2 regions of the Pseudarthrobacter phenanthrenivorans Sphe3 genome follow, and region 2 is predicted to be linked to the other one. Evidence: riboswitches for the same ligand, from Rfam matches in the RefSeq annotation. Region 2 holds a riboswitch; the other holds the start of a gene.

Region 1 (3,236 bases), 420 kb from region 2:
CTCGCGCCCTTTTTATGTGCCATCTGAAATGCCTGCCTCTAAATTCTGGGGAATCTGTTGAAAAACCTGAACGGTAACCGGTGGTTACTGAATGCCGGTGATCTTGACCTTGGTCAGTTCCTGGCGGTGACCCTGGCGCTTCTTGTAACCGGTCTTGTTCTTGAACTTCTGGATGACAATCTTAGGACCACGGAGGTCCTGGAGGATCTCAGCCGTGACAGTCACCTTGGCCAGGTCGGCAGCGGCGGAGGTGACTTTGTCACCGTCTACCAGGAGCAGTGCGGGCAGCTGAATGGTGCTGCCAGCTCCACCGGCGACGCGGTTCAGGGTAACGAAGTCTCCAACGGAAACCTTCTCTTGGCGGCCGCCTGCGCGGACAATCGCGTACACCACTTGGGAACTCACTTCTCTCGACGTTTATTACAAATTTGCGTGCGGAACCCTGCTCCGTAAGTGGCTGGGCTCTCGCTGTGCCTCAACGCCGTGGGGTCATAACCCAAGTGTTGGCGTAAGCACCGAAGATCTAGAATACGCTAGTTTTGTCTCCGGCCGCAAATGAGGCTGGTCCCGGCGGGTTGTCTGTGATAGGAACCACACAACAATTCCGCAGCCGGACCGGCGCCCCACCATACTACCGGTGCGCGGCGCCGGCGGCAGTCAGGAGTGAAGGCGCGGCGCGTCGAAAAACTCCACTTCCAAGCGGCAGGACTGCTTGAAGGCGGTCACCATGGCGGCCCTTTCAGCGTCCGAGGCGGTCAGTCCGGCGCGGTCCACCACGGCAATCGCCGTCCGGGTTGCTTCGGCAAAGCCCTCATCGGCATAGGTGCGGAGCCAGTCCGCGTAGGGATGTCCGGCCGGTTCCCCGGCAGCAAGGAACTGGGCGTGGAGCGCCTTCCCGGCTTCGGCATACAGCCAGAAGCAGGGCAGGACTGCGGCGGCGAGGACGGCGTAACTGCCCGACGCCGATGCCGCCACCAGGTGGTCCACGTAGGACTTGGTCACCGGGCCGGGCCCGGGCCACACCGGGCGGGCGGCCAGCCAGGAGCGGTGCAGTTCCGATTCCACCTCAAGGCATTGCTGCGCTGAGCGTGCCCAGAAAAGCTGCTCCGCTTCCGTGGGCGCCAGTGCGCTGGCCCTGGCCAGCACCCGCGAGTAGCCATTGAGGTAGATGGCGTCCTGTGCGAGGTAGTACGCAAACTGGTGCTCCGGCAGGGTCCCCGACACCAGGTCCCGGATGAACTCCAGGGCGTAGATCTCTGCCAGGTCGTTTTCCGCTTCCGTCCACAGCCCGGCCGCGAAACTTCCCTCAGGTTTATCCGCCCGGACGTGGTGGAAGTGGTGGACGGGCCCGCTGCCCGATCCCACCCCCAGCCGGCCGGAGGCCTCCAGCGCCCCGGCCAGCCACGGTTTGACCTCCCGGAGCGACGCCTCCCAGTCCCCCAGCCGCGCCTGGACTGTGGCCATGGCGGACGAGAGGGAGCAGCCAGTGCCGTGGCTGTTTGCCGTAGCCACCCGCTTTCCGGGAACCACCACCACTTCCTCACCAAGGATGCCGGAGGTATTGACTAACGCGTCAGGGCACTCGTCCCCGGCAAGGTGGCCGCCTTTGACCAGGACCGTGGCGCCGCTGGCGGAGGCCAGTTGCCTGCCCTGTTCGAGTGCCCCGTCCCAGGTTTCCTGCACCGGACCGCCCACCAGCATGGCGAGTTCGGCGAGATTGGGGGTTATCAAGTGGGCCAGGGGCAGCAGGCCGCGGAGGGCGGCTTCGGCGGACTCCTGGAGCAGGCGGTCGCCGCTGGTGGCCACCATGACAGGGTCCAGGACCACGACGGCGGGACGCACCTTTGCGAGCCATCCCCGGACTGCCTCAATAACTTCGGCGTCGCCCAGCATCCCAATCTTGACGGCGTCAATGACGATGTCATCACTGATGGCCTCGAGCTGCCGGGTGAGGAAGGCAGCGGGAGGGACGTGGACTGCGCTCACACCGCAGGTGTTCTGTGCCGTGAGGGCGGTGATGGCTGCCATGCCGTAGCCGCCGTGGGCGGCGATGCTTTTCAGGTCGGCCTGGATGCCGGCGCCGCCGGACGGGTCGGAACCGGCAATGGACAGGACGCGTGGCACGTCCCGGCCCTGGCCGGCCAGGTCCGCAGCGGCAGGCGCGGGGTGTGGGGTGGCAGCGGGCACTGTAAGGGTCGTAGACAAGAGACATCCCTTCGCCGGTGCTAACCGGACAGGTTCAACGGGTGTGGATCTCAGCCGGCTCTCTGCGCGGCACCCCGTGTCGATTCCCCAGCCTAGCTTTTTTGCCGGCCGAAGGAGGAAGGTGACGCAGTGCGACTGGCACCTGGAGAAAGCCCTGACCCTTAAACAACGGATGCCCGGCAAGCCACACAATACGTGGTTTGCCGGGCATCCGGCTTTTCCCGGGTCCTAGAGCTCGGAGGCAGGGACCCCGACGCCCAGGATGATCGGCGCCTCTGCGGGCTTGCTGCTGCCTGCCTTGGCCGCCTCTGCCTGGCCCGGCTCAGGAGCCTTGGCCGCGTGGGAATGTCCGGACCCGGAGTGTCCCGGCGCCGCGGCCGGAACACCCTCGTGCTGCTGGACGGTGGTTTCATTGGCTGCACCCTGCGCGCGGCTGGCGCTCCGGTTGCGGCGGGCCCTGCGGGGACGGGACTGCTCCAGCGTGTGGTCCGAATAGTCCTTCACCGCGGAAGCAGGAACCGGCCGCTCCTGGGCGGGCTGCTTCAGGACCGGCTGCTTCAGGACCGGCTGGTCCAGAACCGGCTGGCTGTGCACGGGCTGGCTGTGCACGGGCTCGTCCTGGGGTGCGGACGGTTCAGCAGTCGCCGCGGGAGCGGGCTCGCCCAGGTGGGCAAACGCCTCCGCAAGCCGGTCCAGTGTTAGCGCGGGCTTGGCCTGCGGCTCATCTGCATGCTCCACGAACGGCAGGACAACTTTCTCCCCGCCGAACGTCAGGACCGCAGCCGGCCGCGACGCATCGGCGTCGTGCTTCTCCGGCTCTGCCGGTACTGCAGGCTGGGCCTGCGGCTGGGGCTGCTGGGACTGGGACGGCGACTGGGGCGCCTGCCTTGCTGCCGCCACCTCATCGTCGTGCAGGTGGGCAGCATGGGCAGCCGCGGCGATGTTGGCGAGGGCCAGCCTGGTGGCTTCCGCCTTGGCATGCCGCTCGGCGTCGGCCTGGTCAGGGTGGACTGTGTGCACGTGGACCGCGG
Region 2 (3,236 bases):
CCTCCCTTGCGCGCTCCAGCTCCACTCGCTTGAGCCCCACTTCCCTCAGGAGGTGCAGCACGTCGGAGGGGCTGCCGCCGTCGAGCTCCGCCTGGGCCCCCTTGTAGCTGAGCTTGGCCCGGCTCCGCATCCGCGCCCGCCTGACGGCAACCTCGGCCACCTCGGCCCCCTCGTCAAGGCGGAAGTCCCACACGAACGCGGAGCAGTCCTGGCCGGGCAGGAGGCTTCCCGCCCCCTCGCTGATGACTTCCGGATGCAGCGGGATGCGGCCGTCCGGCGTGTAGAACGTCTGTCCCCGGCGCCGTGTCTCGGCGTCCAGCGGTCCGCCGGGTGCAACAAAGGAGGGAACGTCAGCGATGGCATACAGCACCCGGTAGCCCCCGCCGTCGCGTTCGATAAAAAGCGCCTGGTCCAGGTCGGTGGACGACGCCGGATCGATCGTGATGAACTCCACCGCCGTCAGGTCATAGGCCGGAAGCCGCAAAGCCGAGACTGCGGCTTCCGCGTCCTCCACTGCCTCGGCAGGGTACGGGCCGGGCAGCTCAAGCTCGGTCCGCAGCGCGCTCAGGGCCGCCTCAAGGGCGTTCGTGTGCTCGTGGACATTGGGGGCCAGCCGATGATGTGACACGAAAATCAGCGTAGCCCCAATTGTGCGGATCGTGCATGAAACGGCGCGGAGGACGGGCTGGTTTTCGGCTGCAGCCTCACGGACGGGCGGCGTCCAGCGCAGCCAGGAGTGAAGCTGCCGCCGCTGCGGGCTCGTCGGCTTCGGTGATGGCGCGGACCACCACGATCCGGCTGGCGCCGGCCTCCACCACCTGTTCCACGTTGCCGTGGTCAATCCCGCCGATCGCGAACCAGGGGACGCCGCCGTCGGACTCTTCCTGCCGGCCCGCTGCGGCGGCAGCGTACTTCACCAGGTCCAGTCCGACGGCGGCGCGGCCCGGCTTGGTGGGTGTTGCCCAGAGGGGTCCCACGCAGAAGTAGTCCAGCGCTGCGGGCCCCGCAGCAGCTGCCAGGGCCGCGTCCACCTGCTCCGGGCTGTGGCTGGACAGGCCAATAGCGGCGTTCCCGTTGAGCAGCGTTCTGGCCGCGTTGAGGGGGAGGTCCTTCTGTCCAATGTGGAACACCGGCGCACCGGAAAGGACGGCGATGTCCGCACGGTCGTTCACGGCCCACAAGCGGCCGTGGCGGACGGCCGCTTCCTTCAGCAACGCCAGCAGTTCCAGTTCCTCTGCCGCCTCAATCGACTTGTCCCGCAACTGGATGATGTCCACCCCGCCCGCGAACGCGGCATCGACGAACTGTTCGAAGTCGCCGCGGTCCCGCCGCGCATCCGTGCAGAGGTACAACCGTGCTGCCTGCAGGCCTGCGCTGCCTTCGGCATTGATAAAGGCGTCGGTTCCGGGGACATGGGAAGCGGCGGGGGAGGGGGACACATTCATGGGAGCCAGCCTAGTTCCTCTACACTGGCCTCGTACTGCGGGAGCCGCGGCAGCTGTCATAAAGCGCCGGGCTGAGAGGGCGTCAGAGCCGACCGCTTGACCTGATCCGGCTAATACCGGCGTAGGGAAGGAGACACATGAGCGAACCGCCGCACCCTGGTGCTTTCGATGAACCAGCCGGGCCAGGGGCCGTGATCCGTGCCGATGTTGCCGTTATCGGCGGAGGAGTCATCGGGCATTCCATCGCCTGGGAGGTGAGGCGGTCCGGGCGGTCAGTGGTGGTCATCGATGATGCCCCCGGCTCCGGGGCCAGCTGGGCTGCTGCAGGAATGCTTGCTCCCGTCAGCGAACTGCACTACCAGGAGGAAGACCTCCTGGAGCTCATGCTCGACGCTGCCGCCCGCTGGCCCGCTTTTGCCGCTGACCTCGCCGCGGCTGCCGGGTCGGATCCCGGATACCTTACGACGCCGACGCTCGCCGTGGGTGCCGACTCCGCCGACCGGCAGGCGCTGCTGGACCTGCGGGCCGTGCAGCAGGCCAACGGACTCACGGTGGAGCCCCTCACCATCCGTGAAGCCCGGCGGCGGGAGCCCCTGCTGAGCCCTGCCATTGCCTGCGCGCTGGATACCCCTGCTGACCATCAGGTGGATCCGCGGCAACTGCTGGCCTGCCTGCGCCGTACCCTGGCCCGGCACGAGGGCGGAGCCGGGAGCGGCGGAAGCTTCGTGGCCGGAGCCGTGGACGGCTATGCCGTGCCGGACAGGGCAGCGGGCCTGTTCTGGCAGGACGGTGCAGTTTCGGGCGCGCGGCTGGCCGGCGGCGGGACTGTCCTTGCCGGGGAGACAGTGGTGGCCAATGGCCTGGACGCGGCGGCACTCGCCGGCCTGCCGGAGGACCTGCGCCTGCCCTTGCGGCCCGTGCACGGTGACATCCTGCGCCTGGCAGTGCCCGCACACCTCCGGCCCCTGCTTACCTCCACCGTCAGGGGACTTGTCCGTGGTGTCCCCGTGTACATCGTGCCGCGCCGGGATGGCACTGTGGTGGTCGGGGCCACGCAGCGGGAGGATGCCCTCGGGCAGGGCAACGGGTCCAACACCGGGGCGGTCTCCGCCGGGGGTGTTTACCAGCTGCTCCGCGACGCCCAGGTTTTGGTGCCCGCGGTGGCGGAGCTCGAGCTGCTGGAATGCACAGCACGTCCCAGGTCCGGCACTCCGGACAACGCCCCGCTGCTGGGGCGGGTGCCGCTGGCGGTCCGCCCTGCAGGGCACGAAGAACAGAAGTACGTGGAAGGCCTCATCATCGCCACCGGCTTTTTCCGCCATGGCGTACTGCTGGCCCCCGCCGCGGCCGCAATCTGCCGGGAGTTGCTGGACGGCAGGGGAGACCCGCGCTGGGTCCCTTTTGATCCCGCACGTTTTTCGGACGGCCTTTCGCGCAGCGCAGTCCGCCCGGGTGGCGTTGCCGCCACCGGACCTGACATCAAGGAGAAAGTATGAATATCACCCTGAACGGAACCGGGCATACCGTGCCTGAGGGCGCATCCATCACCATGCTCGTCAGCGAGGTCACGGGGCGTGACCTGGCTGCTGACGGCCAGGCTGTTGACGGCCGCCGGCTGGGCGTGGCGGTGGCACGCAACGCCACTGTGGTGCCGCGGAGCATGTGGTTCGCCACCGCGCTCGCGGAGGGCGACGACGTCGAACTCGTAACCGCAGTCCAAGGAGGCTGACCATGACCGAAACCAGCACCCTCCATGCCGGCGCCGGGCAGGACCCGCAGGACGCCCTGGTG

Evidence for each region. A riboswitch is a leader RNA that binds a small molecule or an ion and turns the genes downstream of it on or off. The one in region 2 is predicted to bind thiamine pyrophosphate.
Region 1: another riboswitch for thiamine pyrophosphate. It lies ahead of thiD (bifunctional hydroxymethylpyrimidine kinase/phosphomethylpyrimidine kinase); the one in region 2 lies ahead of ASPHE3_RS13040 (FAD-dependent oxidoreductase).

What each region holds. Positions count from the first base shown of each region.
Region 1 covers NC_015145.1:2,405,792-2,409,027, forward strand. Annotated here, with positions in the region: gene rpmA (50S ribosomal protein L27) at 1-23, opposite strand, end outside; gene rplU (50S ribosomal protein L21) at 85-393, opposite strand; gene thiD (bifunctional hydroxymethylpyrimidine kinase/phosphomethylpyrimidine kinase) at 658-2,187, opposite strand; TPP riboswitch at 2,195-2,292, opposite strand; gene ASPHE3_RS11195 (Rne/Rng family ribonuclease) at 2,434-3,236, opposite strand, start outside.
Region 2 covers NC_015145.1:2,821,500-2,824,735, reverse strand. Annotated here, with positions in the region: gene ASPHE3_RS13050 (RNB domain-containing ribonuclease) at 1-628, opposite strand, end outside; gene thiE (thiamine phosphate synthase) at 705-1,445, opposite strand; TPP riboswitch at 1,473-1,590, shown strand; gene ASPHE3_RS13040 (FAD-dependent oxidoreductase) at 1,583-2,941, shown strand; gene thiS (sulfur carrier protein ThiS) at 2,938-3,174, shown strand; gene ASPHE3_RS13030 (thiazole synthase) at 3,177-3,236, shown strand, end outside.